Regions from separate parts of the Sphingomonas sp. 77B genome, predicted to be linked through region 2. Evidence: riboswitches for the same ligand, from Rfam matches in the RefSeq annotation. Region 2 holds a riboswitch; the other holds the start of a gene.
The links. A riboswitch is a leader RNA that binds a small molecule or an ion and turns the genes downstream of it on or off. The one in region 2 is predicted to bind cobalamin.
Positions count from the first base shown of each region.

Region 1: it holds a riboswitch for cobalamin, as region 2 does, so the genes downstream of both, AC1GI4_RS11390 (TonB-dependent receptor) here and AC1GI4_RS14795 (DUF1636 domain-containing protein) in region 2, are expected to answer to the same signal.

Region 1 is NZ_JBWMBY010000001.1:2,402,898-2,418,396, forward strand. Features, by position in the region: gene AC1GI4_RS11360 (PAS domain S-box protein) at 1-333, shown strand, start outside; gene AC1GI4_RS11365 (hypothetical protein) at 330-512, shown strand; gene AC1GI4_RS11370 (hypothetical protein) at 515-1,396, shown strand; gene AC1GI4_RS11375 (entericidin A/B family lipoprotein) at 1,456-1,602, shown strand; gene AC1GI4_RS11380 (IS110 family transposase) at 1,863-2,789, shown strand; gene AC1GI4_RS11385 (hypothetical protein) at 2,793-3,119, opposite strand; cobalamin riboswitch at 3,208-3,428, shown strand; gene AC1GI4_RS11390 (TonB-dependent receptor) at 3,642-5,771, shown strand; gene AC1GI4_RS11395 (PepSY domain-containing protein) at 5,707-7,185, shown strand; gene AC1GI4_RS11400 (glutathione S-transferase family protein) at 7,239-7,910, shown strand; gene AC1GI4_RS11405 (tRNA-binding protein) at 7,897-8,256, shown strand; gene AC1GI4_RS11410 (alpha/beta hydrolase) at 8,477-9,409, shown strand; gene pepN (aminopeptidase N) at 9,545-12,148, opposite strand; gene AC1GI4_RS11420 (M28 family metallopeptidase) at 12,286-13,992, shown strand; gene AC1GI4_RS11425 (Rossmann-fold NAD(P)-binding domain-containing protein) at 14,284-15,123, shown strand; gene AC1GI4_RS11430 (DMT family transporter) at 15,033-15,499, opposite strand, start outside.
Region 2 is NZ_JBWMBY010000001.1:3,142,139-3,157,637, forward strand. Features, by position in the region: gene cbiE (precorrin-6y C5,15-methyltransferase (decarboxylating) subunit CbiE) at 1-169, shown strand, start outside; gene AC1GI4_RS14730 (cobalamin biosynthesis protein) at 163-513, shown strand; gene cobM (precorrin-4 C(11)-methyltransferase) at 510-1,274, shown strand; gene AC1GI4_RS14740 (cobyrinic acid a,c-diamide synthase CobB) at 1,271-2,578, shown strand; gene cobA (uroporphyrinogen-III C-methyltransferase) at 2,587-3,309, shown strand; gene cobF (precorrin-6A synthase (deacetylating)) at 3,306-4,070, shown strand; gene cobO (cob(I)yrinic acid a,c-diamide adenosyltransferase) at 4,451-5,050, opposite strand; gene cobU (bifunctional adenosylcobinamide kinase/adenosylcobinamide-phosphate guanylyltransferase) at 5,050-5,574, opposite strand; gene AC1GI4_RS14765 (threonine-phosphate decarboxylase) at 5,602-6,591, shown strand; gene cbiB (adenosylcobinamide-phosphate synthase CbiB) at 6,584-7,522, shown strand; gene AC1GI4_RS14775 (cobyric acid synthase) at 7,510-8,964, shown strand; gene cobS (adenosylcobinamide-GDP ribazoletransferase) at 8,949-9,665, opposite strand; gene AC1GI4_RS14785 (histidine phosphatase family protein) at 9,662-10,219, opposite strand; gene cobT (nicotinate-nucleotide--dimethylbenzimidazole phosphoribosyltransferase) at 10,216-11,226, opposite strand; gene AC1GI4_RS14795 (DUF1636 domain-containing protein) at 11,223-11,630, opposite strand; cobalamin riboswitch at 11,722-11,905, opposite strand; gene fumC (class II fumarate hydratase) at 12,009-13,409, shown strand; gene AC1GI4_RS14805 (trimeric intracellular cation channel family protein) at 13,512-14,150, opposite strand; gene AC1GI4_RS14810 (glycine zipper 2TM domain-containing protein) at 14,287-14,595, shown strand; partial or broken gene AC1GI4_RS14815 (glycine zipper 2TM domain-containing protein) at 14,772-15,334, shown strand; gene AC1GI4_RS14820 (hypothetical protein) at 15,392-15,499, opposite strand, start outside.

The sequences.
Region 1 (15,499 bases), 740 kb from region 2:
GCGATTGACGCGGTGATGAAGGATACCAGCTGGTTCAGCCGGTCGATCATGGACAAGCTGGCCCGGCTGCGCGCGCCGCAGGACGAGCCAGACGGCGTCGGGCTGGACGACCTGACCGCGCGGGAGCGTGAGGTGCTGGGCCTGATCTGTCGCGGGCTGGACGACAAGAGCATCGCCCGCGCGCTGGGCGTATCGGGTAATACGGTGCGCAACCATGTCGCGCGCATCTACGCCAAGATCGGCGTGAACCGGCGCACCGCCGCCGCCGCCTGGGCGCATGCGCGCGGCTTCGATGGCGAGGGTCCGCTGGGCCGCCGGGAGGTTCCCGCATGACCGACAAGAGTTTCAGGAATCCGGACGATCGCGTGCGTCATGCCAAGGGTGCGGCACGCGAGACGATCGGGAAGCTGATCGGCGACGATGTCGAGATCAGCAAGGGGCGCAAGGAACAGGCGGCAGCGACGCGTGCCGAACAGGCCGGTCCTGCCCAAGAATCGAAAGAACAGGAGTGAATATGGCTACGCATGTAACGCCCGGCTATGTCCCGGCGGAGGAGAACGCGATCCTGCGCGCAGGGCGCCGGATCTCGTGGGGGGCGATCTTCGCCGGTGTGGTGATCGCGGTCGCGGTCCAGCTGGTGATGGGGATCCTGGGCACCGGCATCGGCCTGTCGATGGTCGATCCGGTCCAGGGGTCGACGCCGGGCGCGGCGGGCTTCGGCATCGGGGCTGGCCTCTACTGGCTCATCACCACGGTCGTCGCGCTGGGCGCGGGCGGCTATGCCGCGGCGCGCATGTCGGGCGTGACCGAGAAGTTCGACGCGCTGGTCCACGGCCTGGTCGTGTGGGGCGTCACGCTGATCCTGACCCTGTATTTGCTGACCTCGGCGGTCGGCGGGATCATCGGTGGAGCGTTCCGTACCGTGGGTGCGGTGGCGGGTGCCGCCGGTTCGACCGTCGGGGCCGCTGCGCCGAAGGTCGCGCAGGTCGCCGGTGTCGATGAAACCGACGTCCAGAACGAGGCCGCCAAGTATCTGACCGAAACGCCTGCCGATCCGGCGCAGATGACCCCGGAACAGGCGCAAAAGGAAATCGCCAAGCAGCTGCCCGCCATGGCGCGTGGCGGTGCAGACGGCGTCCGGGCCGAGCAGCGCGTCGTCGACATCGTCGCGGCCCAGCGCAAGATCAGCCGTGACCAGGCCCAGGCGCAGGTGAACCAGGCCAAGGCCGAATTCGTCCAGACCAAGAACGAAGCGGTCGCCAAGGCCAAGCAGGCGGCCGACGCCGCTGCCGGGGCCGGTGCCAAGACCTCGTTCATCCTGGTGCTCGCGCTGCTGATCGGCGCCGGTGCCTCCGCCTTTGGCGCAACGGCGGCCAGCCGCCGTCGTCTGCGCTGAGTACCCGCGGCGGGCCGGCGTATCGGGCCCGCCGCACCCCCTTTTTCGAGGAGATCGTCATGACCAAGAAGATCGCTCTGGGTGCTACCCTGTTCGCCGTGCTGACGCTGTCGGCCTGCAACACCGTGAACGGCGCGGGCCGCGACCTGCGCTCGGCCGGGTCCGCAATTTCGGACGCTTCGGGCCAGGACAAGTCGAAGAAGTAAAGCCTGAATCTTCCTCCCCTGTAAGGGGAGGGGGACCATCCGCAGGATGGTGGAGGGGGCGTGCCGCCGGGTACGTCCCCTTATCGCATTCCCCCCCCATGTCTGATGCGACGGTGGTATGAAGATGTTGCGGAAGGGAGCCCGTCCCCCCCGAGGGTCTGGAGCCCGATAGGGAGCAAGGGTCCCTTCCGCGTTGGTCACAACCCTGAACAGTTGCTTGGGACTGCTGATCCCGCACGACATGGACAGGAGCCTATACCATGCCACAAGCCGTTATCGGCTGCGACCTTTCGCGTGCCGTCATCGACATCTGCGAGCTGCCATCGGGCCGGATCGGGCGGATCGCCAATACACCGGATGCCATCGCCGTCTGGCTCGACACGCTCGACCACGACATCCGCCTTGTCTTCGAGGCGACCAGTGGTTGCGACGGTGACCTGATCGCCGCGCTGGCGACACGCGGCCATCCCTTCTCGCGCGTCAATCCGCGTCAGGCCCGCGAGTTCGCCAGAGCCACCGGCACGCTGGCCAAGACTGACCGCGTCGATGCCCGCGTGCTCGCGCAGATGGGCGCAGCGCTGAACCTGCCCGCTACCATCCCGCTCAGCCCTGCCCGTTCACGCCTGGCCGATTTCCTGCGTCGCCGCAGACAGTTGGTCGACATGCGCAAAGCCGAAAAGCTGCATCGCCACAGCGCAGGCCAACCCGAAATCGCACAAGCCATCGAAGCCATGATCGACCTGCTCAGCCAGCAGATCGCCCAGCTCGACCGCCAGATCGCAGGCTTCATCGCCCAGGATCGGGCCCTGTCCGAACAGGCCCAGCTGCTGACGGCTGTTCCCGGCATCGGGCCCACCGTCCTGGCAACCCTGCTCGGTGAACTTCCCGAACTCGGCACGCTGTGCCGTCGAAAGATCGCCTCGCTCGCCGGCCTCGCTCCCCACGCCCGCGAAAGTGGCACATGGCGCGGCGCCAGGCGCATTTGGGGCGGGCGGCGCAAGGTCCGCGAAGCCCTCTACATCGCCGCCCTCAATGCCTCACGGCGCATCCCCGTCCTCACCGCTATGCGCGACAGGATGCGAGCCAAAGGCAAGGCGCCAAAGACCATCCTTATCGCCGTCGCACGCCAACTCCTCGTCATCCTCAACGCCATGATCCGAAAGCGACAGCCTATCGCTCTCTCATGAGCATCACAGTTGCCCCCCGCTTCGCGGCGGTCCCCCTCCCCGTGCCGGGGAGGATTTTGGTTTATCCGGCGCTTCATCCGCCTCGACAAGTTCGACCACCTCGAACTGGTACCCGACCCAACCCCGCTGTCGCACCGCCTCCGCCATGGCGGCATCGTTCGCCATCGCCCCCTTGCGCGATTTGGCGTGGCCCCAAAAGACTTCGGTCTTGCCGCCGCCCAGATCGGCGACGATCCGCCAATAATGGGTGAAGGGCTGCGATGTGGGGCCGATCGTCTTTACATAGCCATCGGGCATCGTCGCGATCAGATAGCGGTTCCTGCGTGCCATGCCGTTGCCATAGCGCAAGCCTGCCGCGACCTCATCCCGCTTGACGCAACCTCCTGCCACCGCCTAGCGATACGGGGCCGGAATGATCCGGCAGAATGATCGCGCCGGTTCCCCCGACAAGGGGGATTAAAAGGGAACACGGTGAGGGGGGCAGCCCCCGAATCCGCGGCTGTCCCTGCAACTGTAAGCGGTGAGCGGAAATGCACGGGTCGGCCATCGGGACGATCCAGCCACTGGGGCAACCTGGGAAGGCGCATCCATCCGCGACGACCCGTGAGCCAGGAGACCTGCCGGCGTCAGGTCGCTCATGCCCGGTCCAGGGGATGGTCGAGGCTAGGTCTTTTCCGACGAGCGACGCCATGAGTGGCGGAGGCAGGGTTGGGCCATGTCGAATGCGGGAAATAGCGTGCCGCACGCATGGCACCCGGCTGCCCGGAATCGGGCGGCAAGGCCTCGGCTTGTTTGCGACAAGACGCTATAGGCAATAAAATGATATATCATAACAGATTCGGACAGGTTCCTTTGGTCCTGTTGGGTGGCGCGGCGCTTCTGCTGGGGGCGACGGATGCCGGGGCGCAAAGGGTTGAGGAACAGGGGGGTGATCCCACCGTGGTGGTGGTCGGTGCGCGCGAGAAACCGGCGCTCGACACGGTCAATACGACCGGCAGTCGCCTCGGCCTGACCCCGCTGGAGACGCCCGCCAGCATCACCTCACTGGACGGGGATATGATCCGTGCGCGCGGCGACCTGTCGATCGTCGAGGCGGAGACGCGCGCACCCGGCCTGTCGAGCGTCGCCGATCCCGGCAATGGCGGCACCGCACTCGCCGCGCGCGGCTTTTCGGGGCAGGGGTCGGTGCTGCAACTGATCGACGGGGTGCGACTGTTCCCGGCGGCGGGGACGATCACCTTTCCGACCGACCCCTGGATGGTCGAGCGGATCGACATGCTGGGCGGACCTGCCTCGGTGCTTTACGGGCAGGGCGCGCTGGGCGGTGCGGTCAATGTTGTGATGCGCGCGCCCACCGCGCAGACCCATGGCCAGGCCGAGATCGGCTATGGCGGGCAGGACAGTTTCCGCGCCGCCGCCGGGCTGGGCGGGCCGCTGACCCCGACGCTCGGCTACCGCGTGGATGCCAGCTATCGCCGGTCGGACGGCTTTGTCGATCGGGGACATTCGGACAGCGTCGCGCTGTCGGGCACTTTGCGCTGGACGCCGTCGTCGACGCTGGCGGTGACGGTGCGCGGCGATCATGGCGACCAGCGGCCCATGGCCTATTTCGGCACCCCGCTGATCGACGGGCGGCTCGACCTACGGGTACGGGATCGCAACTATAATGTCGGCGATGGGCGGATGCGCTTCCGCGACGACCGTGCTTCGATCCGGGTGGACTGGACGCCGAGCGCTTCGCTCAGCCTGTCCAACATCGCCTATGTGCTGACAAGCGACCGCTTCTGGCGCAATCTGGAGAATTATTGCTGGGTGGGGGCGAGCGGCGCCTGCGCGGATGGTTCGACCGGCACGCCCGGTACGATCCGGCGGAGCAGCAATTATGGCATCCGCCACGACCTGACCCAATGGGGCGATCAGGCCAGCGCCACCTGGCGCACGGGGATCGCGCCGGGCATCGCCAATGCGCTGGTCGTCGGGGTGGACGCCAATCTGATTCGCTTTACGCACGAGAATGATTTCGGATCGGTGGAGCAGGTCGATGCGGTCGATCCCTTCGCCTTCGATCCCGGTCGTTTCCTGGATACGCAGGGAATCGCCCCGCGCTATCGCACCCGCACCACCGCGCTGGCGGTGTTCGCCGAAGACCGGGTGACGCTGGGGCCCAAATGGTCGGTGGTCGGCGGTGTCCGCTATGAAGTGGATACCATCCGCCGCTGGACCGTCGCCACGCCCGATCGCTTCGTGCTGGAAAAGACGTTCCGCAACGCGACGTGGCGCGCGGGGCTGGTCTATCAGCCGGTGGCGACCCTTTCGCTCTATGCGCAATATGCCACCGGCGTCGATCCGCTGGGTACGCTGACCACCGTGTCGACCGGGCAGGTGCAGTTCAGCAATGCCAAAGGCCATCAGGTCGAGGCGGGGGCCAAATGGCTGTTCGCGAACGGCCGCGGTACCGCCACGCTGGCCGCTTACCGCATCGTCAAGACCGGACTGCTAGCCCAGCGTACGCTGGCGAGCCCGGTCGAACAGGTCGGGCAGCGGTCGTCGCAAGGCGTCGAGGCGGCGGTGACGTTCGACCTGCCGCAGGGTTTCGGCATCGACGCCAACGGCACACTGCTGGATGCGCGGTTCGACGATTTCCGCTCGAGCGGCGTGGATTATAGCGGCCGCACCTCGCCGAACGTGCCCGAGACGCTGGCCAATCTCTGGCTGCGCTGGGATGCTTCGGCCAAAGTGCAGCTGCGTGCGGGCTTACGTTATGTCGGACGGCGCTTTTCCGACAATGGCGAGGCGTTCCGCATTCCGGGCTATGCGACGGTCGACACGACCTTGTCCTATGCCCTGACGCCGCGTCTGGCGGTCGATGTCCGCGTCTATAACCTGTTCGACAAGGCCTATGCGGTCACGGCCTATGGTGACCAGCAATGGATATTGGGCCGCCCGCGTGCGCTGGATGTGGCGTTTCGTGCCGGGTTCTGAGCGGCATTGGGGGAAGGCGGGCTTGCGGCTCGCCTTTCTCACCCATCGCTGGGTCGGCATCGTCACCTGCCTGTTGTTCGCCATGTGGTTCGCGAGCGGGCTGGTGATGCTCTACGTGCCCTATCCGTCGCTCAAACCGGCGCAGCGCTGGGCGGGCGCGCAGCCGATCGACTGGGCGCGGGTCGGGCAGCCCCCGGCGGTGCGGGATGCCCGGCGGATCACGCTGGAGATGCGCGACGGAGCGCCGGTCTGGCGGATCGAAAGCCGCGAGGGGGATACCCGCATCCTGTCTGCGGAGGGTGGATCGATCGCCCCGGTCGATGCTGCAATGGCCCTGCGCGTGGCGAACCGCTTTGCCGGGCCGGTTCGCCAAGTCGAGCGGATGGTCGACGATCAGTGGACGGTGGCGGGCGGGTTCGACCGGCATCGTCCCCTGTGGAAGGTCGCGCTGGACGATGCGGCGGGGACCGAACTCTATATCTCCAGCCTGACCGGCCAGCCGGTGCAGCGGACGACGCGCGGCCAGCGTATCTGGAACTGGCTGGGCTCGGTGCCGCACTGGATTTACCCCACCATCCTGCGCCGCGATCGCCAGGCTTGGCGGCAGGCGGTGATGTGGGTGGCGGGGCCATGCATCGCGGTCGCGCTGACCGGCCTGTGGATCGGCATATTGCGGCTCCGCGCTGGACGGCGGCGCTATCGGGGCGGGCGGATGACCCCTTATCGCGGCTGGATGCTCTGGCATCATGTCAGCGGACTGGCGGGTGGCGTGATGCTGACGACCTGGATCGTCAGTGGCTGGCTATCGGTCGATCCGGGGCATGCTTTTGCCGGAGGCGAGGCTCCGGCGACGGTGATGCGGGAGTATGCGGGGAGGGCGGGGGAGCCGCGCGATCTCGACCGGCTGGCCCGGATCACGCCCTATGCCCGCAGCATCGAATGGAGCGGGGACGCCGGGTTCGCGCGGATCGCGGTCGACCGCGCCTCGCCGCACCCGCGCTGGCTGGACCAGGCGACATTGGCCCCCGCCCAGGCGGCTTATCCGCTGCGCGCCGCGATGCTGGTGCCCGGCGGACGACGGGTGGCGCGCGAATGGCTGGCGTGGCCCGACTTCTACTGGACCGATGCGACCCGTCTGCCGCTCTGGCGGATGCGGTTCGACGATGCGGCGGCGACCTGGCTCTATGTCGATCCGATCAGCGGGGAACTGGTCGAGCGGCAGGATGGCACGCGCCGTGCCTATCGCTGGGTCTATACGCTGCTCCACACCTGGGACTGGCCGTGGCTGACCGCGCATTCTTGGGTCTGGACCGGCTGGATGTGGCTCTGGTCGCTGGCCGGGCTGGTCCTGTCGATCAGCGGTTTCGTGCTTGGGCAGCGACGGTTGCGCCGCCCCGTACGCGGGAAGGGGTGAAAACATTGTCGGCGGGGTTGGCGTCGCGCGTCCCGCCCGCTTAAGTGGGCGGCATGTGGCAACTCTACCAATTCCCGCTCTGTCCCTTTTCGCGCAAGGTCCGGCTGCTGCTGGGCGAGAAGGGCGTCGGTTATGAGTTGGTCCGCGAGTCGCCCTGGCAGCGGCGCGACGAGTTCCTCGACATGAACCCCGCCGGGCAGACCCCGGTGATGGTCGACGAGGAGCGCGGCATGCTGCTGGTCGACTCGATGGCGATCAGCGAGTTTTTCGAGGAAACGGTCGAAAAGTCGGCAATGATAAACGGCACCGCCGTCGGCCGCGCCGAGATCCGGCGGCTGGTGACGTGGTTCGACACGCATTTCTATCAGGACGTGACCGGCCCCTTGCTCCACGAACGCATGGTCAAGCGCGTCGCCCGCACCGGCAGCCCCGATGCCAAGGGCCTGCGCGAGGCGATGAAGGCCGCCGTCGGCCATCTCGACTATACCGATTATCTGCTCGACCATCGTAACTGGCTGGGCGGGGCGACGATGAGTCTCGCCGACCTTGCGGCGGCGGCGCAGATTTCGGTCGCCGATTATCTGGGCGGTATCGACTGGAAGGGGCATGAACAGACCGCGCGCTGGTATCGCGGGCTGAAGAGCCGCCCATCGTTCCGCCCGCTGCTGTCCGAGCGGATGGAGATGGTCACGCCGCCGTCGCATTACGACAATGTCGACTTCTGATGCGCCCGCCGCGCAGATCGGGATCGCGGATTTCCTGGCGGTCGACATCCGCGTCGGCACGGTCATCGCCGCCGAACCCTTTCCCGAGGCGCGTAAGCCCGCGATCAAGCTGACCATCGATTTCGGGGAAGCGATTGGGGTGAAGCGCTCCTCGGCGCAGATCACGCGGCATTACACGCCCGAGACTCTGGTCGGGCGGCAGGTGGCGGCGGTCATCAATTTCCCGCCGCGCCAGATCGGGCCGATGATGTCGGAGGTGCTGACCCTGGGCTTTCCCGATGCCGACGGGGACGTGGTGCTGGTCGCGCCGGATTTGGCGGTGCCCAATGGGGGGCGGTTGTTCTGAGGGATTCGGGGTGAGGGATTCCCTTGGCCTTCGACTTCGCTCAGGCTGAACGGGGTTTTGTATCCGGCCCCGACCCCCAATCTCCGTTCAGGCTGAGCGAAGTCGAAGCCCACGCCCCGCCGTCCTGTTAGCCTTAACATTACCCCTTGCACCCCACGCCGCGAAGCGTACCATCCCCGTCCGACCGTAGGGACATAACCCACGGAGGACAGGAGGGGATATGAAGTCCAAACGCTGGGCCGGCCATGCGCTGGCCGCTTTGCTAACGCTCTCGGTGGCGGCACCCGCGATGGCGCAGGCCGACAGGATGGCGCCGATCGCCACACCCGCACAGCCGACCGCCATTCCGCTGAACACAGGGCCGCTGCCCGGCGCGAAGAACAAGGAAAGCTGGCACAGCCAGTATAACAGTGTCTTCGCGCGCAACGTGACCGAAGCGACGCTCACTCCCTTCCTGCCCGACCCCGCCAAGGCGACGGGCGCCGCCGTCATCGTCGCACCCGGCGGTGGTTTCCGTACGCTGTCGATGCAGAATGAGGGCTGGGACGTGGCCAGGGCGCTGGCCGATCGCGGCATCGCCGCCTTCGTCCTGAAGTACCGGCTGAACCAGACGCCCGCCGATATGGGGGATTTCGAAAAGTCGATGGCGGCGATGTTCTCCAGCGTGGCCCGCCCCGCCGCGCGGCCGAACCCGGAGGAAGCGCTGAAGGGCCTCGCGCCGCAAATCGCCGATTCCCGCGCCGCCTTCGCGCTGGTCCGCCAGCGGGCGGGCGAGTGGAAGGTCGATCCCAACCGCATCGGCATGGTCGGCTTTTCGGCGGGCGCGATGCTGACTGTCGCGACGGTGCTCGACGGTCAGGCCAAGCCCGCCTTTATCGGCGACATCTATGGCCCGCTCCAGCCGATGACGGTGCCCGCCGACGCGCCGCCGATGTTCGCCGCGATCGCCGCCGACGATCCGCTGTTCGCGGGCAAAGGCTTCGGGCTGATCGACCAGTGGATGGCGGCGAAGAAGCCGGTCGAGTTCCACCTTTACGGCCAGGGCGGCCACGGCTTCGGCATGTATCCGAAGAAGACGACCAGCACCGGCTGGTTCGACGCCTTTTATCGCTGGATCGTGATGGAAGGGTTTTTGCAGCCGAAGGCGCAGTAACATTCCTCCCCTGTAAGGGGAGGTGGCAGGCCGAAGGCCTGACGGAGGGGTGTCCCGGCCAGCGAGAATGCCCCTCCACCACCCGGCTCCGCCGGGCGGTCCCCCTCCCCAAGCAGAGCTTGGGGAGGAATGGCTTTAATCCAGGCTCTTCGAAGCCTGTTCGAACAGATCCTTGGACAGGCCCGGCGTCTCGACGATCCGCACCAGCTCGGCGCGCATCAGGGCGGAACGCTTGGCGTCGAACCGGCGCCAGCGGCCGAGCGGCGGCAGCAGCTTGGCGGCGGTCTGCGGGTTGAGCCGGTCGAGTGCGATCAGCTGGTCGGCCAGGAAGCGATAGCCCGAGCCGTCGGCGGCGTTGAACGCGCGCTGGTTCACCCCGAACGCCCCCAGCACCGCCCGTGCCCGATTGGGATTGGCCAGCGTGAAGTCGGGATGCCGGACCAGCTGCTCGACCACCGTGCCGGTATCGGCGCGCGACGACAGCGCCTGGGTCTGGAACCACTTGTCGAGCACCAGCCCGTTATCCGCATAACGCGCATGGAAATGCGCCAGCGCCTCTTCCCGTTCGGGGGCGTCGGAATGGACCAGCGTGGTCAGCGCCGCCTGCCGGTCGGTCATGTTGTCCGCCGCCTCGAACTGCGCAAAGGCCAGCGCGGCGGCGTCTTCCGCACCGCTGGCCGCGATATAGCCGAGCGCGACGTTGCGCAGGCGGCGGCGGCCCTTGGCCTCGGGCGAATAAACGTAAGAGCCCTGCGCCAGCTCGGCATAGAGCCGCCGCCATGTCGGCAGCAACGCCTGCCCCAGCTGCGTGCGCAGTTCCTCACGCGCGGCATGGATCGCGTCCGGGTCGACGGTGGCGAGCTGGTCGCCGATGAAATTCTCCGACGGCAGCAGCACGGCTTCGGCCAGGAAGGCCAGTTCCAGCCCCTCGGCCTCCAGCGTGCGGGTGACGGCATCGATCACCGCCTGCCCCTTCACCGCGCCATGGATCGTGCCCGCGACCAGCGTGTCGAGCATCAGCTGCTGCATCGCCTCGTACCGGGCGAAGGGATCGTCGTCATGCGCCGACAGGAAGGCGAGGTCCTCCGCCGTCCGGTCGCTCTCGATCACGATGGGCGCCGAAAAGCCGCGATTGATCGACAGGACGGGGCGCTCGGTGATCGCCTCGAAGGTCACGGTTTCGGCCACCTGGTCGAGCAGGATCAGCTTCTCATCGGTCAGCGGGCGGCCCGTCTCCGCGCCGAACAGCCTGATCTTGAGCGGCAGGACCATGGGCTGCTTGACGGTCTGCCCCGGCGTGGCGGGGACATGCTGGGCCAGGCGCAACTCGGCGCGACCACCGCCGGGTTCCTGGGACAGCCCGGCCGAGACGCGCGGCGTGCCCGCCTGGGAATACCAGAGGCGGAATTGCGACAGGTCGACGCCGCCCGCCTCCTCCATGCAGGCGACGAAATCCTCGCAGGTCGCGGCCGTGCCGTCGAAGCGGTCGAAATACAGGTCGGTCGCGGCGCGGAACTTCACCGGCCCCAGCATGGTCGCCATCATGCGGATCAACTCGGCGCCCTTGTTGTAGATGGTCGCGGTGTAGAAGTTGCTGATCTCGATATAGCTTTCCGGGCGCACCGGATGCGCGAGCGGCCCCGAATCCTCCGGGAACTGGCTGGCGCGCAGGCCCCGTACATCCTCGATCCGCTTGACCGCGGCCGATCCCTGGTCGGCGGAGAAGCACTGGTCGCGATAGACGGTGAAGCCTTCCTTCAGCGACAGCTGGAACCAGTCGCGGCAGGTGATCCGGTTGCCCGACCAGTTGTGGAAGTATTCATGCGCGACGACGGCGGCGATCGCGTCATAATCATAATCGGTCGCGGTGTCGGGGTCGGCCAGGATGTAGCGGCTGTTGAAGATGTTCAGCCCCTTATTCTCCATCGCGCCGAAGTTGAAATCGTCGACCGCTACGATATTGAACACATCCAGATCATATTCGCGGCCATAGACCCGCTCGTCCCACGCCATGGAGAGCTTGAGCGCATGGAGCGCATGGTCGGTCTTGGCGATGTCGGCGGCGCGCACCCAGATGCCGAGTTGCACCTCGCGCCCGCTCATCGTGGTGAAGGTCCCTGCATTGACCGCCAGATCGCCCGCGACCAGCGCGAACAGATAGGACGGCTTGGGGAAGGGGTCGTGCCACTCGGCCCAATGCGTGCCGTCGTCATTCTCGCCCTTAGCCACCGGATCGCCATTGGCGAGCAGCACGGGGTAACGCGCCTTGTCCGCCGTCATCCGCACCCGGTAGACGCTCAGCACATCGGGCCGGTCGGGGAACCAGGTGATGCGGCGAAATCCTTCCGCCTCGCATTGGGTGCACAGATTCCCGCCCGAGGCATAGAGGCCCATAAGCTGGGTGTTGCTCTCCGGCGCGATCGACACCTCGGTCTCGACGACATGGGAATCGCCGGTCAGCGGCACGACCAGCTGCTCGCCCTCGATCCGCCAGTCGTTGACGGCCACCCCGTCGACCTTGACCGATAGCGGCGTCTGGCCTGCGCCGTCCAGTCGCAGAGGCTCGTCATGCGGGCCGCTGCGCGTGACGGTCAGCGCGGCGCGAACGCGGGTGTCGGCAGGGTCCAGCGCGAAGTCGAGCGCGATCTGCGGCACCTCCCAGGCGGGGGGGCTGTAATCCTCGCGCCGGATCGCGGCGGGGGTGATGCTGGGCTGGGCGGCGCTGCGCTGAATGTCCATGACGGGAATATAGCCGGGCGGCATCCTCGCGACCACCGGGCGCGTCAGGAAAAACCGGGACGGCGCGGCATGGGCGGGGTTGATCGGCCAAGATGGCGTGATACGCCTATGGCACACCATTTCCCGAAAGGTCCTGCATGTCGCGTTCGACGGCCCTGCTGCCGCTGCTTCTCCTGTCCACCGCCGCGATCGCGCACGATCACGATCACCTGCATTATCAAGCGACTAATACCGCGCCAGTCGAGACGAAGGCGCAGCGCAGCCCGGCCGAACGCAATGCCGTCATCACCGCCGCCCTGCCCGAGGATCAGGCCGCGATGAAGGCGCATGTGATGTTCCTGGCGTCGGACGCGATGGCGGGGCGCGAGGCGGGGACCCGCGACTATGACATCGCCGCGCAATATGTCGCGGCGCAATTCTATGCGGCGGGCTTGCGGCCCGGCGGCGACAATGGCGGCTATCTGCAGAAGGTGCCGCTGGTCGCGTACAACGTCGCCGACAAGGGCAGCGCGCTGTGGGCCCCGGCGGGCGGCCAGCCGCAGGAGCTGGTCTTCGGCGAGGACTTCGTGCCGTCGCCCGTGCCCGACAAGCGCGAGACCAGCGTCAGTGCGCCGGTCGTCTTCGTCGGTTACGGCATCGACGCCGCGCAATATGGTCTGACCGACTATAAGGGTGTCGATGTCCGTGGCAAGATCGTCGCCTTCGTCCCCGGCACGCCAGAGGGGCTGGACGGCGAGGCGCGGGCATTCTTCGGCTCGGCGGGCAACAAGGCCTCGCTGGCGGCGGCGCGCGGTGCGGTCGGCGCGATCCAGATCGACATGCCCCGCGCAGGCGGGCGGCAGCGGCCCTTCGCCGCGCTCGCCCGCTATTACAATGCGCCGCGCGTCACCTGGGCGAACCCGGCCGGCACCGCGCATGCGATGACGCCGACGACCCCGGTATTGGGCACGCTGTCGCAGACGGGTGCCGCCAAGCTGTTCGGCAAGGGCTGGGAGGCAGTCATGAAGGCCGCCGCCGCGCCCCTGCCCGCCTATAAGCCGCTGGCCGCCAAGGGGCAGCTGACCGTCGCGTCCAAGACCAGCTTCAAGCCGATGGACAGCAGCAACGTCATCGGGCTGATCCCCGGCAGCGACCCCAAGCTGAAGGACGAGGTCGTCGTCCTCTCGGCGCATCTCGACCATATCGGCACCAATGAGGGCGGCGAGGGCGACCGGATCAACAATGGCGCGCTCGACAATGCGATCGGCATCGCCAGCCTGATCGAGGAGGCCAAGCGCTTCAAGGCCGCGACCCCGCCGAAGCGCACCGTCCTGTTCCTGGCGGTGACGGCGGAGGAAAAGGGGCTGGTCGGCTCCGACTATTTCGCCAACCATCCGACCGTGCCGCTCAAGTCGATCGTCGCCGATGTCAATCTCGACATGCCGATCCTGACCTACAAGTTCGAGGATATGGTGGTGTTCGGCGCGGATCGTTCGACGCTCGGGCCGATCGTGCGCAAGGCGGTGGGGGCGATGGACCTGCCGGTTTCACCCGATCCGATGCCGGAGGAAGGCATCTTCGTGCGCTCCGACCATTTCCGCTTCGTGCAGAAGGGCATCCCCTCGGTCTTCCTGTGGCCGGGCCAGAAGGGGCCGGGCAAGGCGGCGGTCGAGGATTTCATGAGCCACCGCTATCATCGCCCCGGCGACGAGATCGACCAGGGCATCGACTGGAGCCAAGGCCCGCGCTTCGTCAGCGTGAACTACGCCATCGCCCGCGAGATCGCCGACGCGCCCGAGCGGCCGGTGTGGAACAAGGGGGATTATTTCGGCACGCTCTACAAGGGGCCGATGGCGGCGAAGTGATGCGTGCTGCCCTCGATAGCAGCCGAATCTCCCTCCGTCCGTTCAGCCTGAGCGAAGTCGAAGGCCATGCGGAACCAGCGGTACGTGTGCTTCGACTTCGCTCAGCACGAACGGGGGGCGGGTCCGTGGTAACGAAGTGAAGCGCGGTCAGGCGTTTTGCAGCCAAGCCGCCCCCCATCCGTTCAGCCTGAGCGTAGTCGAAGGCCAAGGGATGACCTTTGCCAAGCGGCCTGTCCGGGGCGTGCACTTCGACTTCGCTCAGTGCGAACGGAGGCTATGCGGGTGGCAAGTATGAATCGTCTCTTCGTCTTCGGCATGGGCTATGCCGCCGGTCATCTGGCGGCGTTGCTCGAAGGGCGCGGCTGGTCCGTGGCGGGGACGACGCGTGACGGACGCGGCGGCACGATGCGTTTCGATGACTGGGCGCGCGTGGAGGCGGAGATCGCCGCCGCCACGCATATCCTGTCCTCGGTCCCCCCCGAAGGAGAGGCCGACCCGGTGCTGGCCGCGTACGGCGCGCAACTGGCTAGGTCGAACGCGTGGCTCGGCTATCTGTCCTCGACCGGCGTCTACGGCGATACCGGCGGCGCCTGGGTGGACGAGACCGCGCCCATCGGCTCGGGGCGGCGCGCGGCGCGGGCGGCGGCGGATGCCGACTGGCAGGGCCTGGGAGCGCGGGTGTTCCGTTTGCCCGGCATCTACGGCCCCGGTCGCTCGCCGATCGACCGGGTGCGCGGCGGGCGCGCGCACCGCGTCGGCCTGCCCGGCCAGGTGTTCAGCCGGGTCCATATTGCCGACATCGCCTCAGGGATCATCGCCGGGTTCGACGGCCCGGCGGGGGCGTATAACCTGTCGGACGATTTTCCGTGCGATCAGGACGCGGTGGTGTCCTACGCCGCCACGCTCGCCGGAGTCGAACCACCGCCTCTCGTACCGTTGGAGAGCCTGTCGGAGGCGGCGCGCGGTTTCTATGCCGAGAACCGGCGGGTGGCGAACGGCAAGGCCAAGCGGGTGCTGAACTGGCGCCCCCGCTATCCCGATTACCGATTGGGCCTGCGCGCCTTGAGCGCGATGACCAGCCCGGCGGCCGTCACCGCCGCACCCGCCCCCGCCAGCAACGACCAGCGATAGCCCTCGAACACCGTCGACAGGCTCATCGCGATGACCGGCACGATGACGCTGGAATAGGCCGCCTTGGCCGGGCCGATGGCGCGCAGCACCCGGTAATAGAGCGGAAAGGCCAGTGCCGAGGCGAACAGCCCGAGATAGAGGATGCCCAGCACATAGCCGACGCGCATCTCGAACACCGGCGGGCCGTTCAGCGTATAGGCGATGATCGCGTCCAGTGCCGAGCCGACCAGCATCGCGACGCTCAGGGTCGCGTGCATCGGGAATCGCTTGGCGGTGTTGGTCGCCTGCATGACGTTCGCCGTGGAGGCGGACAGGATCGCGACGAGGGTCAGCGCGATGCCGGTCAGCGCGCGGGCTGGCCCGGCCGGATCGACCC
Region 2 (15,499 bases):
CCTGGTCGCCCATGCCGTCACGCTGGAGACCGAGGCGCTGCTCGCCGAATGTCATGCGCGATATGGCGGCGAGCTGCTGCGCATCGAACTGGCTCATGCCCGACCGCTCGGCACGAAGCGCGGGTGGAAGGCGAGTTATCCCATCGTTCAATGGCGGGTCGCATGGTGATCGCCGGATTCGGATGCCGGGCGGAGGCGACGGCGGAGTCCTTCCGCAGCGCGCTGGCGGCGACGGGCATGCGCCCGGATGCGCTCGCCGTGCCCGCCGATCGCGTAGCGGTGATCGCGCCATTTGCCGAGGGGATGGCCGTCCATTCGATCGCTGCCGATCTGCTGCAAGATATCGACACCCCGACCCGCTCGACCGTCAGCATGACCGCGCGCGGCGTGGGCAGTGTCGCCGAAGCCGTGGCGCTCGCCGCCGCTGGATCCGGCGCGCGGATCGTCGTTACCCGTGTAATTTCCTCCGACCGCATGGCGACCTGCGCCATCGCCCAGGGACCTGAATCATGACCGTCCACTTCATCGGCGCCGGACCCGGTGCCCCCGACCTGCTGACCTTGCGCGGCCGCGACCTGATCGCCGCCTGCCCGGTTTGCCTCTATGCCGGATCGCTGGTGCCGGAGGCGGTGCTGGCGCACTGCCCGCCGGGTGCCAGGATCGTGAACACCGCGCCGATGACGCTCGACGAGATCATGGCCGAAATCTCGGAGGCCCATGCCAAAGGCCAGGACGTCGCCCGGCTCCACTCGGGCGACCTGTCGGTGTGGTCGGCGATGGGTGAGCAGGTCCGGCGCTTGCGTGAACTGGGCATCCCCGTCTCGGTGACGCCCGGCGTGCCGTCCTTCGCGGCGGCGGCGGCGGTGCTGGAGAGCGAGTTGACCCTGCCCGGCATCGCCCAGTCGGTGATCCTAACCCGCACGCCGGGCCGCGCCAGCGCCATGCCGGAGGGTGAATCGCTGGCCGCCTTTGCCGCGACCGGCGCGACGCTGGCCATTCACCTGTCGATCCACAATCTCGCCAAGGTCGTCGCCGACCTGACCCCGCATTACGGCGCGGATTGCCCGGTCGCGATCGTCTGGCGTGCCAGTTGGCCCGAGCAGCGGATCGTCCGCGCGACGCTTTCCACCATCGAGCAGGCCGCCGCCGACGGGCCGGAGCGAACCGCGCTGATCCTCGTCGGCCGCGTACTTGCCTCCAGCGATTTCGCCGAGAGCCGTTTGTATGCCGAGGGCTATGACCGCCGCTACCGCCCGGGGAACAGCCTGACATGACGCCGGGATTGATGATCGCCGCGCCCGCTTCGGGCACGGGCAAGACCACCGTGATGCTGGGCCTGCTCCGCGCGTTTCGGGATGCGGGACTCCGCGTCCAGCCGTTCAAGAGCGGTCCCGATTATATCGACCCCGCCTTTCACCGCGCGGCGTGCGGGCGGGCGTCGTTCAACCTCGATGGCTGGGCGATGCCCGCCGCGCTGCTCGATACGCTGGGCCAGCGCGGGGCGGATGCCGACCTGATGCTGGCAGAAGGCTCGATGGGGCTGTTCGACGGCGTCGCCAAGCCCGGCGCGACCGGCATGGGCAGCAGCGCGGAGACGGCCAGGCGTATGGGCTGGCCGGTGATCCTGGTCATCGACGTGTCGGGACAGGCGCAGTCGGCGGCGGCGACGGCGCTGGGGTTTGCACGCTACGACCCGGAATTGCGGGTGGCGGGGGTGATCCTGAACCGCGTGGCGAGCCCGCGTCATGAGCGGCTGGCAAAGCTGGGTTTTGAGGAGATCGGCCTGCCGGTCTTCGGCGCGCTGCCCCGTCGCGGCGATCTGGTCCTGCCCGAGCGGCATCTGGGGCTGGTGCAGGCGGTCGAGCATCCCGAACTCGACCGGCTGATCGGCGATTATGCCGCGTTCCTCGCGGCGCATGTCGATCTGGAGGCGGTGCGCGCGGCGGCCTATGCAAAGCCCGCCATGCCCATGTCCGGCACGCTTCCGCCAGCACCCGCCCAGCGGATCGCGCTGGCACAGGATGCGGCCTTTTCCTTCGTCTATCCGCACATGCTGGAGGGCTGGCGCGCAGGGGGGGCGGAGATTTTGCCCTTCTCGCCGCTCGCCGACGAAGCCCCCGACGCCTCGGCCGATCTGGTGTGGCTGCCCGGCGGCTATCCCGAGCTTCACGCCGGGCGGCTGGCGGCGGCGGAGACGTTCCGCGCCGGGCTCGCCGCCCATGCCGCGACCAAGCCGATCCATGGCGAGTGCGGCGGCTATATGGCGCTGGGTGAGGCGCTGATCGATGCGGAAGGCGTCAGTCACCGGATGGCCGGGCTGCTCGGCCTCGTCACCAGCTATGCCAGGCGGAAAATGCACCTCGGCTATCGCCGCGCGATCCTGCTCGGCGAGGTGGCGGGGATGCCCGAAGGCGCGGTGCTGGGCGGGCATGAGTTCCATTACTCGACCGTGCTCGAACAACCCGACGAAGCGCTCGCCCATGTCGTCGATGCGCAAGGCGAGGCGGTGCCGGAGACCGGGTCGCGGCGAGGGGCCGTGACCGGCACATTCTTCCATCTGGTGGCGCGCTGGTGGTGAGCGGGGTGGTGAGCGGGTTCGTGTCCCTTGTCGGCGCGGGGCCGGGCGATCCGGAACTGCTGACGCTGAAGGCGGTGCGCTGTCTGGGCGCGGCCGATGTCGTGCTGTTCGACGACCTCGCCGCCGGGGCGATGCTGAGCCATTGTCGCCCCGACGCCGAACTGATCGCGGTCGGCAAGCGCGCGGGCCGCGCGTCGCCCAAACAGGGCGAGATCGACCGGCTGCTGGTCGATCATGCGCTCGGCGGCAAGCGGGTCGTCCGATTGAAGTCGGGCGATCCGGGCGTCTTCGGGCGGCTGGAGGAAGAGATCGTCGCGCTGAAGGCGGCGGGCATCCCGTTCGAGATCGTCCCCGGCGTCAGCGCGGCGAGCGCGGCGGCGGCGGCGGCGGGCATCCCGCTGACCCGGCGCAACGAAGCGCGGCGGGTGCAGTTCGTGACGGGCCATGACGTCACCGGCGCGCTGCCCGCCGACCGCAATATGGCGGCGCTGGCCGATGCATCCGCGACGACGGTGGTGTTCATGCCCAAGCGGACCTTTTCCGCACTGGCCGAGGCGCTGATCGCGCACGGCCTGTCGCCCGAGACGCCAGCGCTGATGGCCGAGCATGTCGGCTGCCCCGACCAGCGCCTGACCCGCGCGAGCGTGGGTGAACTCGCCGCTCGACTGGCCGAGGGCGTGTCCGACAAGGCCGCGCTGATCCTCTACGGCCCGCTGATGGAGGATATGTGATCCATCTCGACCTGATCGGCATTGGTACAGGCAATCCCGACCACCTGACCCGCGCGGCGGAGACGGCGATGCGGAGCGCCGACCTGATCCTGCTGCCACGCAAGGAAGACAAGGCGGAATTGATCGACCTGCGTCGCGACATCTGCGCACAGGTGCTGGCGGGAACGAGCGTGCGGGTGGTCGAATTCGACCTGCCAGTGCGGGCGAGTGAAGGGGCCTATCTCGATACGGTCGAGCATTGGCACGATGCGATTGCCGAACGCTGGGCGGCGGAGATCGCCGCGCATCTGCCGGGTGGTGGGCGCGTGGCGTTGCTCGTCTGGGGCGATCCGTCGCTGTATGACAGTACGATCCGGATCGCGCGGCGCTTGGCCTCGGTCGAGCGGGTGACGGTGGTGCCGGGGATCACCAGCCTTCAGGCGCTGTGTGCGGCCCATGCCATTCCGTTCAACGCGGTCGGGGCGCCGGTTTTGGTGACGACCGGGCGGCGTCTGCGCGAGGGCGGCTGGCCCGAGGGGGCGGACAGCGTCGCGGTGATGCTCGATGGCGGATGCGCGTTCACGACGCTGGACCAGCCGGATGCGATGATCTGGTGGGGGGCCTATCTGGGCATGGACTACCAGGCGATCGAGGCCGGGCGGCTGGCGGATGTGGCCGAGCGGATTGTCGCGCGCCGGGCGGAACTGCGTCGGGTCCACGGGTGGATCATGGACGTGTATCTGTTGCGGCGGGGTGGGGATCTGGTGGGGGAGGGGGCGTGATAAAGTCCGTCACTCCGCCACGCGCCGCCCCCCTCCCGCAGGCGGGAGGAGATGGGGGAGGGTTTTGCCTCAAGCCGAGTCACCAGCGGCTTAACCCCCACCCCAAACCCCTCCCCCCTGCCGGGAGGAGGGGCTTAGCGCGTATCGCTCAGGCACAGGGCACTCCCCTCCCGCAGGCGGGAGGGGCTGGGGGAGGGCTTTGCCTCGAGCCGCATCGCCCGCGGCTTAACCCCCACCCCAAACCCCTCCCCCCTGCCGGGATGAGGGGCTTAGCGCGTATCGCTCAGGCACAGGGCACTCCCCTCCCGCAGGCGGGAGGGGATGGGGGAGGGCAACGCCACAAGCTCAACCGCTTGAGGCCTTGTCATTACACTGACGATTTAAAACTCGATGCCCTTTTGCGCCTTCACGCCCTGTTCGCGGAAGGGGTGCTTCACCTGCGTCATGTCGGTCACCAGATCCGCTGCTTCGATCAGCGCATCGGGCGCGTTGCGGCCGGTGATGACGACATGGGTCATCGCGCCCTTGGTCGCCAGCACCTCCAGCACCTCGTCGACCGGCAGATAGTCATAGCGCAAAACGATGTTCAATTCGTCCGCGACGATCAGGTCGTAGGACGGATCGGCGATCATTCGCTTGACCTCCTCCCACGCGCCCCGCGCGGTGGCGATGTCGCGGCTGCGGTCCTGGGTGTTCCAGGTGAAGCCCTCGCCCATCGCGTGAAAATCGACCTCGGGAAAGCGCGCCAGCACCGCCGCTTCGCCGGTGGTCATCGCGCCCTTCACGAACTGGACCATGCCGACGCGCATGCCGTGGCCGACCGCGCGGATCACCATGCCGAGCGCGGCGGTCGTCTTGCCCTTGCCCTTGCCGGTATGGACGATGACCAGGCCCTTTTCGGCGTCGCGCGCGGCGACCTTGCTGTCCTGCGCGGCCTTTTTCTTGGCCATGCGCTCGGCATGTTCGGCGTCGGTTCGCATCATTTCTCTCCTGAAAGCCGCAAAGGCAGGCCCGCCACCACCAGATCGGTCGCGTCGCACACCCGCGCCAGCCGCTGGTTGAGCGTCCCTTGCGCATCGCGGAAGCGGCGCGCGAGCGCATTGTCGGGCACGATGCCGAAGCCGACCTCGTTGCTGACCATCACCACCGGGCCGGGCGCATGTGCGACCGCCGCGACCAGTGCATCGCCCGCCGCCGCCAGATCGGCCTCCGCCAGCAACAGGTTGGTCAGCCAAAGCGTCAGGCAATCGACCAGCAGCACCCGGTCGGCGCGGCTATGCTCGGCGACGGCTTCCGGCAGGGCCATGGGCGCTTCGACCGTCATCCAGCGTTCGTCGCGATCGGCCTGGTGCCGGGCGATGCGGTCGCGCATCTCGTCGTCCCAGGCCTGCGCGGTCGCGATGAAGCAGCCGGTGGGCGTCATCGCTTCGGCCAGCGCCTGCGCATGGCGGCTCTTGCCCGACCGGGCACCGCCGAGGACGAGGATGGTACGGAGCTTCGACATGCCGCTGCGCATTGCGGGAGCGGGCCGATGACGCAAGCCCAAATGGCGGCCCTGACCCATCATGGCGGCCGGATCGACGCAGCCAAGGCATTGTTCCCGAACGCCCCCATGCCTTGGCTGGACCTGTCGACGGGGATCAATCCGGTGCCCTGGACTCCGCCCGAAGGGCTGGAGGTCGACGCCGCCCCCCTGCCGGATCGAACTGCGCTGGCCCGATTGGAGTCGCTGGCGGCCGCGTATTTCGGCGTCGCGGCGGAACGGGTCGCGGCCGTGCCGGGCAGCGAGATGGCGCTGCGCCTGTTGCCGCTGCTGGGCGCCCCGCAGCCGATCGTTGCGGTTCGCCCGAGCTATGGCACGCATGGCGCGGTCGCGTCCCAGCGGGTCGACCATGACGCGCTGGACGATTGGGCGGGGCAGGCGGGAAGCCTGTTGATCGCCAATCCCAACAATCCCGATGGCGTCCATCGTACGCCCGAGCAACTGACCCGGCTGGCGGCGGGGCAAGCACGGGCGGGTGGCTGGCTGGTCCTGGACGAAGCCTTTGCCGATGCGATGCCGGGAAACGGGTTCGATGGCGGTGAACGGGTCGTGGTGCTGCGATCGTTCGGCAAGTTCTTCGGGCTGGCCGGGGTGCGGCTGGGCTTCGTCATAGCCGCGCCCGAGGTCTTGGCAGGTCTTCGCGATCTGCTGGGCGACTGGCCGGTGTCGGCGCATGCGATCGCCTGGGGCAGCGCGGCCTATGCCGATCGCGCCTGGATCGCGGCGACCCGGATCGCCTTGGTCGAACGGGCGGCAGCGCTGGACGCGGTGCTCGCCCGGCATGGCCTGACCGCCCGCGGGGCCTGTCCGCTGTTCCGCATGGTCGACACGCCGGAGGCGGGCGTCATCTTCCAGCGATTGGCGGCGGCGGGCATATTGGTCCGCCCCTTCGCCGACGCGCCGGAGCGGTTGCGTTTCGGCGTGCCCGCTGCGGCGGCGGAGCTCGAACGATTGGATGAGGCGTTGCGACATGGCTGACCCGGTGGCTCTGGTCGCACTGGCGCTCGATGCGACGATCGGCTGGCCCGACCGGCTCTACGCGCGTGTCGGCCATCCGGTGGGGGCCTTCGCGCGGTTCCTGAATCTGGCCGAGCGGCTCGGCAATTCGCCCACGCGGCCCGAGGGCGTGCGGCGGGGCCTGGGTGTCCTGACCATGGTCGTGCTGATCGCGCTGACCGGCGGGGTGGCGTGGTGGCTCGACCGGGAATCGCATATTTTGTTCGGCCGTTGGGGCTGGATCGCCAGCGCGGTTCTCGCCTGGCCGGCGCTGGCGCAGCGGAGCCTGTACGTTCATGTCCGGCCCGTGGCCGATGCCCTGCTGCGTGGCGATTTGCCCGCCGCCCGCGTGCTGGTCGCGCGGGTCGTGGGACGCGATACCCAGCGGCTGGATCAGGCGGGCGTCTCGCGCGCGGCGATCGAGACGCTGGCGGAGAGTTTCTGCGACGGCATCGTGGCCCCCCTGTTCTGGCTGCTGCTGCTCGGGCTGCCGGGGGTGTGGATGTACAAGGCGATCAACACCGCCGACAGCATCATCGGGCACAAGGAGCCGCGCTGGCGGGCGTTCGGCTGGGCGGCGGCGCGGATCGACGACGGGGCGAACTGGATCCCTGCGCGGATCGCCGGGGCGCTGGTCTGCATCGCGGGCGCAGGCGGCTGGGCGGTGATGAAGCGCGATGCGCGCGCCCATGCCTCGCCCAATGCGGGCTGGCCCGAGGCGGCGATGGCGGGGGCGCTGGGCGTCGCACTCGCCGGGCCGGTCGCCTATGACGGGGTGACCCAGATCAAGCCGTGGATCGGCCGCGAAGGACGCGCCGCTTCACCCAAAGACATCGTCACGAGTTTGCAAATCTATGCCCGCGCCTGCCTGTTGCTCTGGGTGATCGCGGGGAGTGTCGCATGGCTGGCGTGATGATCCAGGGCACCGGCTCGGACGTGGGCAAGTCGGTGCTGGTCGCGGGCCTGTGCCGGGCCTTTGCCAATCGCGGGCTGCGCGTCCGCCCCTTCAAGCCGCAGAATATGAGCAACAACGCCGCCGCGACGCCCGATGGTGGTGAGATCGGGCGGGCGCAGGCGACGCAGGCGCTGGCGGCGCGGGTGCCCCCGCATGTCGACATGAACCCGGTGCTGTTGAAGCCGCAGGGCGACCGCACCTCGCAACTGATCGTGCGCGGACAGGTGCGCGGAATGCTGCCTGCGTCGAAGTGGCGCGAAGGGCGCATCGGGCTGCTGCCGGAGGTGGTCGACTGCTATCGCCGTTTGGAGGCGGAGTGCGACCTCGTCATCGTCGAGGGCGCGGGCTCGCCCGCCGAGGTCAATCTGCGCAGCGGCGACATCGCCAATATGGGCTTTGCCCGCGCGGCGAACGTGCCGGTGGTGCTGGCGGGCGATATCGACCGGGGCGGGGTGATCGCCTCGCTGGTCGGCACGAAGGCGGTGATCGACCCGGCCGATGCCGCGATGATCCGCGGCTTTCTGGTCAACAAGTTTCGCGGCGACCCCGCGCTGTTCGCGGATGGCATGGGCGTGATCGCCGAGCATACCGGCTGGCATTCGCTTGGCCTGATTCCCTGGCTGGCGGACGCGACACGGCTGCCCAGCGAGGATGCGGTGGTGCTGGAGCGAAGCCGCGCCGGTGCCGGGGGGCGGATCGTGCTCGCCTGTCCGATCACGCCGCGCATCGCCAATTTCGACGATCTCGATCCGCTGCGCCTGGAGCCGCAGGTGGATCTGGTCATGGTCCGCCCCGGCGAGCCGATCCCCGATGCCGCGATGATCGTCCTTGCGGGATCGAAGGCGACCATCGCCGACCTGGCCTTCATCCGTGCGCAGGGCTGGGACATCGACATCGCCGCGCATGTCCGGCGCGGGCGGCCGGTGCTGGGCCTGTGCGGAGGCTACCAGATGCTGGGGCGTACGGTTGCGGACCCGGACGGGATCGAGGGGCCGGCGGGGACGGTCGCGGGGCTGGGCCTGTTGGACGTCGATACCGTGCTGACCGGCGAAAAGACGGTGCGGCCGGTGACCGGCGAGGCGCTTGGCGCGTCCTTCTCGGGCTATGAGATTCATCTCGGGCGGACGAGCGGGCCGGATACTGCGCGGCCGGTAGGTCATCTGGCGGACGGCCGTGCCGAGGGGGCGATACGTGCCGACGGGCTGGTCGCGGGCAGCTATGTCCACGGCCTGCTGGGCGAGGCGGGGCAGCGCGCGGCGTGGCTGGCGCGGATCGGCGTGGCGGGGCAGGGGCCGGATCACCGCGCCGATGTCGACGCCGCGCTCGATGCGATTGCCGCCGTGCTGGAGGCGCATGTCGATTGCGATGCGCTGCTGCGGATCGCTCAGGGCAAGGCATAGCGGACGGCGGCGAGCAGGAGCACGGTTTCGGTCAGTTCGATCCCGGCGCCATGCACATCGCCGGTCACCCCGCCCAGCTTGCGCCGGAACCAGAGCGACAGCGTCAGGATGATGAAAGGCGCGGCCGCCAGCGGCGGATAGAACAGGCCAAGCACAAGCGCGACCAGCATCCATCCGATCATGTCGACCGGCCGTATCGCCTTTGCGACCATCGCGCCCAGCCCGCCGGGGCGTAAGGGCGGCAACAGGCGCGCCCAGACCAGCGGCCCGACCCGCGCCGCCGCCGGAATCAGCGCGAGCATCGGCCCTGCACTAACAGGCAAGGCATGGAGCACCACCAGCTTGGCGATCAGCTGCATCGCCAGCGCGACCACGCCGAAGCTGCCGATATGCGGATCGGCCATCACCGCCAACAACCGCGACCGATCGCCATGCGCCGCGCCCAGTCCATCGGACAGGTCCGCCAGCCCGTCGAGATGCAGCGCCCCCGTCGCCCAGACCCAGGCGATCAGCGCCGCCAGCGCGCCCGTCCATGGATCGACGTGCGCGCCAAGCCAGCCTGCACCCGCGACGATCACGCCGACCACAAGGCCCGCCACCGGGTAGAGCCGGATCGCCCGCGCGAAATCCACCTCGTCCGCTTCGACGCGCGGCATGGGGAGGCGGGTCAGGAAACCCAGCGCGACGATCAGCGTCTTCATGCCGTGACCAGCCCCGTCACCTGCGCGTTGCGTGGTTCGCCGTCCCATACGTCCAACGTGACCAGCACGGCATAGGGCAGCGCGAACGACCAGCAGGCGCGTAGGTCGAACCCGCACAGGACATGCAATGCTGCCCGCATCGTGCCGCCATGGGTGACGATCAGGGTCGGCTCGGGCGACAGATCGACGATGGCGGCACGGACCCGCGCGACCAGATCGGACCAGCGCTCACCACCCGGCGGTGGGGCAGCGTCGGGGTCGTTCCAGAATTGGCGCAGCGCCTCCGGATCGATGTCGCTCGCGGCCAGCCCGTCCCAGTCGCCGAAATCCAGCTCCCGCCAGCGCGGATCGACCTCCGTCGGGCCGATCGCTTCGGCACAGGCGCGCGCGCGCGACAGGTCGGAGGCGATGCGGCGGGTGACGTCCAGGCCGCTCGCCCGCGCGACGCAGGCCGCGACTCCCGCGGTCGTGGCCGGACTGTCGGTTCGCCCCAGCATCCGCCCCGTCAGCGCGGGTTCGCCGTGACGGAGCAGATGAAGGCGAAAGCCGGTCATTCGCCCGCGATGCCCGCCTCTGCAAAGGTCGCCATGCCGTCATGGGCGGCGACCGCAGAGCGGATGACCTGGACCGCCACCGCCGCGCCGCTCGCCTCGCCCAGCCGCATGTTCAGCGACAGGATCGGCTCCAGCCCTAGCCGCGCGAGCAGCAGGACATGGCCCGGTTCGGCCGAGCAATGGCCCGACAGGCAATGCGCACTGATCGCCGGATTGGCATGGGCCAGCGGTGCGACGGCGGCGGTGCCGATAAAGCCGTCGAGCACGACCGGAATCCGCCGGTGCCGTGCGGCCAGCACCGCGCCAGCCATGGCGGCAATCTCGCGCCCGCCCAGGCGGCGCAGAATTTCGAACGCGCTGGTCAGATGCTCACGGTGGAGCGCCAGCCCCTCGGCCACCACCGTCGCCTTGCGCTGGACACCTTCGGGATCGACCCCGGTGCCGGGTCCGACCCAGAGCGGAGGCGCCCCGCCGAAACTGGCGGCGGCGAGCGCGGCGGCGGCGGTGCTGTTGCCGATGCCCATCTCCCCCAGCACCAGCAGGTCGGCATCGCCCACCGCCTCGGCCCCGGCGGACAGCGCGCTCAGGCACTCCTCCTCGGTCATCGCGGGCGCGGCGGTGAAGTCGGCGGTCGGCCGGTCGAGGTCGAGCGGCACCACGACCAGCTCCAGCCCCGCCGCTGCGGACAGTGCGTTGATCGCCGCCCCCCCGGCGGCGAAATTGGCGACCATCTGGACGGTCACTTCCGCCGGAAAGGCGCTGACGCCGCGCGCGGTGACGCCGTGATTGCCCGCGAAGATGACTGCGCGCCCCCGCTCGATCCGGGGCCGCTCGACGCCCTGCCATCCGGCGAGGAAGACGGCGATGTCCTCCAGGCGACCGAGCGAACCCGGCGGCTTGGTCAACTGCCCTTGCCGCGCGGTCGCGGCGGCGCGGGCCTGGTCATCCGCCCGGGGCAGGGTGGCGAGCGCGGTCTCGAACGCCGCGACATTGGGGAAGGCGTTCATTCGACGACATATCCTTCGGGGGGCGTGCGGGTCAGGAAATGGCCTTTCACCCCTTGCGGCCACTGTTTGTAGGGCACCTGGCCCCAGTCGCTGTCGGCATAGGCGCGGGCATAGTCCAATATGGCGCGTGCGGCATCGTCATCGGGGGTGAACTTGCCCATCACATAGCCGACCTTACCGGGACAGCGCAGGTGGACGGTGCAAAAGGATTGGCAGGCGAAGAGGCAGGGCATCTCCTCGACGGCGACATCGGCATAGGCCGGGTCGGACGCCCGCACCCGGCGCAGCGCCTCGACCAGCAGCGCGCCGCCGCGCTGGCCCTGTTCGTTCTCGCGCGCGTCGTCGGACAGGCGGCAGGTGTTGCAGGCGACCACGGCGGGGCCGTTCGCGGCGGGCTTCAGCATGACAGGAACTCGGACATCGGGACGTTTCTCCAAAGGCGCTGTCGCCGCGCGAGGGGAAAGCCCCGTTTCGTCCGGCACACCCTGTCCGGTCGAAGGACGACCGCGACGGGCAGGTCTCCTGGCTCGCGGGTCGGGGCCGATCCGCCGCCTTCTCAGGGATTAGCCCAATGGCGTCGTGGCGGGCGGCTCGCCGCTTACAGTTGCAGGGGCAGCCGGGGTATCGCACCCCATTCCCTTTTCACCTCTTGCGAGGAACCTGTCGCAAGGGCGGCGATAGGCGGGTGAGGGCGGGGTGGCAAGCGTTGTGCCTTGTTGCGTCACGGTCGTGACGACTATGTCATCGCGGAACCCCTTACCCCATCGGTGAGTCCCTGTCGCATGACCCAGAACGCCACCACCCGCACCGAAACCGACTCGATCGGCCCGATCGAGGTCCCCGTCCATGCCTATTGGGGCGCGCAGACCGAGCGCAGCCTGGAGAATTTCCCGTTCGGCACGCGCGAGCAGATGCCGATCGGCATCGTCCATGCGTTGGCCATCGTGAAGAAGGCGGCGGCGCGGATCAATCGCGGCCATGGCCTGGCAGCGGAGAAGGCCGATGCGATCGAAGCGGCGGCGCAGGAGGTGATCGACGGGCGGCATGACGACCAGTTCCCGCTGGTCATCTGGCAGACCGGCTCCGGCACCCAGTCCAATATGAACGCCAACGAGGTGATTGCGGGCCGCGCCAACGAGATGCTGACGGGTACGCGCGGCGGCAAATCGCCGGTCCACCCCAATGACGACGTCAATCGCGGCCAGTCGTCGAATGACACCTTCCCCACTGCGCTCCATGTCGCCGCCGCGCTGGCGGTGACGAAGCAACTGTTTCCCGCGCTCGACCGGCTCCACGCCGCGCTGGAGGCTAAGGCGAAGGAATGGGATTCGATCGTCAAGATCGGCCGGACCCATTTGCAGGACGCGACCCCGCTGACCCTGGGGCAGGAATTTTCGGGCTATGTCCAGCAACTCGCCAATGCTCGCGACCGGATCGAGGGGACGCTTCACCGCAATATCCTGCCGCTGGCGCAAGGGGGGACGGCGGTCGGCACCGGGCTGAACGCGCCGAACGGCTTTGCCGAGGCGATCGCGGCCGAGATCGCCGAGGCGACCGGCCTCGACTTCGTGACCGCGCCCAACAAATTCGAGGCGCTGGCGAGCAATGACGGGCTGGTCGACCTGCACGGCACGTTGAACGTGCTGGCGGTTGCGCTGACCAAGATCGCCAACGACATCCGGCTGCTGGGTTCCGGCCCGCGCTCTGGGCTGGGCGAGCTGGAGCTGCCCGCCAACGAACCGGGCAGCTCGATCATGCCGGGCAAGGTCAATCCGACCCAGTGCGAGATGCTGACCATGGTCGCCGCGCAGGTGATCGGCAACAATGCCGCTGTGACGGTCGGCGGCTTGCAGGGGCATCTGGAGCTGAACGTCTTCAAGCCGCTGATCGGGGCGAACGTGCTGCGCTCGATCCATCTGCTGGCGGTGGGCATGGAGAGCTTCGCGACCCGCACCGTCGAGGGGATGACGGTCAATCGCGACCGGATCACCGAGCTGCTCGACCGCTCGCTGATGCTGGTGACCGCGCTGGCGCCCGAGATCGGTTATGACAATGCCGCCAAGATCGCCAAGCACGCGCATCAAAAGGGACAGACGTTGAAGGAAGCCGGGCTGGAACTGGGGCTGGTCGACGAGGCGACCTTCGACCGGGTGGTGCGGCCGGAGTTGATGTTGGGACGGTGAGGGCTTCCCTTGGGCTTCGATTTCGCTCAGCCTGAACGGATGAAGGGTTTATCCCCCAAACCCCGTTCAGCCTGAGCGAAGTCGAAGGCCACGCCCCAACGCCTACCCCCGATCCCACCCCTTCGCCGGATAGGCGGGCAGTGCGATCCGATACCGGATCGCGGCCCCACGCAGCACGAACCCGGCCAGCGCCGCGATCGGCCCCGCGCCGGGCACCCCCAGCTGCATCAAGATCACATAGCTGGTCGAGGACAGCGCCGCCGCCGTCACGTACAGCTCCGGCCGCATCAGGATCGAGGGCTCGCCTGCGATCACGTCGCGGATGATGCCGCCGACACAGGCCGACACGACGCCCAGCATCGCCGCCGCCACCGGCGGAATGCCATAGCCGGTGGCCTTGGCCGCGCCGTACACGGCATAGGCCGCCAGCCCTACCGCGTCGAACCAGTCGAGCGCGCTGCCCCGCCACCAGCGCTCGGGCGTCGCCCAGACCGCGATCGCCGCGATCAGGCAGACGATCGGCACCCTGGCGTCATGCACCCAGAAGACCGGCGCATCGATCAGCAGGTCGCGCAACGTCCCTCCGCCGACCCCGGTGATGAGCGCGAAGAAGACCAAAGTCACCATCGTCTGGCGATGCTTGGCCGCGACAAGTGCACCCGACACCGCGAATACGGCCAGTCCGGCCAGGTCGAGCCAGGGCATCACGGCGGGCAGCATGGCGGTCGGTTGGGGCAGCATCGCCAGCGACCCTAGAGCGGCCATCCGCAGGGGGGAAGGGCGGCGCGTTGATGAACGTGACGTTATCTGCCGTTCATGCAACGGACGTTAGAAGTGGGACGTTACGGCGTCAGATCAATTCGAAAGGAAGTTTGTGATGCGGAAATTGATGCTTGCCCTGGGTTGCACCGCCATGGTCGTCCCCTCGCTGGTCCTGCCCGCGACCGCTGCCGATGCGCAGCGCCGCTACAAGTATCGCGAATGGCGCGATGACCGTGGTCGCGTCCGCTGCCGCAAGCCGGACGGCACGACGGGTCTGGTCGTCGGTGGCGTCGCGGGCGCGCTGCTGGGCCGCACCATCGATACGCGCGGCGATCGCACGCTGGGCACGCTGGGCGGTGCCGCCGTCGGCGCGCTCGCCGGTCGCGAGATCGAGCGGGGCACGAGCAATCGCCGCTGCCGCTGAGACCGGCTCTCCCCGACATGCGGGAAGCAGGGGCGTCACCTCCGGGTGGCGCCCCTTTTGTTTGGAAAAACAAGCAGATCATGATGTCTCGATAGTGAACGGCAAGTAGTTTTCGGTTCACGCAACAATCAGCGTGAAGGCGGGTTCATCTTCCCATCATCAACGGGAGTTCGAGTATGCGTATCGCTCTGTTGACGGCCACGATCGCCGCCACCGCCTTTTCCGCCATTCCTGCCGAGGCGCAGCGCAATGGCTATGAAGCCCGCCAGGAATATCGCGAGGACGTCCGCGATGCACGCCGCGACTATAACCGCGAAGTGCGCCGCGCCAACTCGCCGCGAGACATCCGGGAGGCGCGCCGCGAATATCGCGAGGACATTCGCGATGCCCGCAAGGATTATCGCAAGGACATGCGCAATGTCCGTTGGCGCAACTACGACTATAACCGTTTCGAGCCGGGCCAGCGCGGTTACTATCCCGAGCGCTATTATCGCGACGGCCGCTATTACCAGCCGCGCGCGCTCGGCCGCAACGACCGCATCTATCGCGGCATGAACGGCCGTTTCTATTGCCGCCGCAATGACGGCACCACGGGTCTGGTGATCGGCGGTCTGAGGGCGGCGCGCTGGGCAATGTGATCGCAGGCGGCGGTTCGCGTCTGCTCGGCACGGTGATCGGCGCGGGCGGCGGTGCGCTGCTGGGCCAGCAGATCGACCGCGGCCAGGTCCGCTGCCGCTAAGCAGCGTGTAGCGTGAAGGACGGCCCGGCGGGGAAACCCGCCGGGCCGTTTGTCATTTTAGATGAAGCCGCCGCCCAGCATCAGGCGAAGGCCGAAGATCAGGATGAGGATCAGGTTGAGATTGCGCCCCGTATCACGCGACGACAGCGCACCCACCGCCGCACC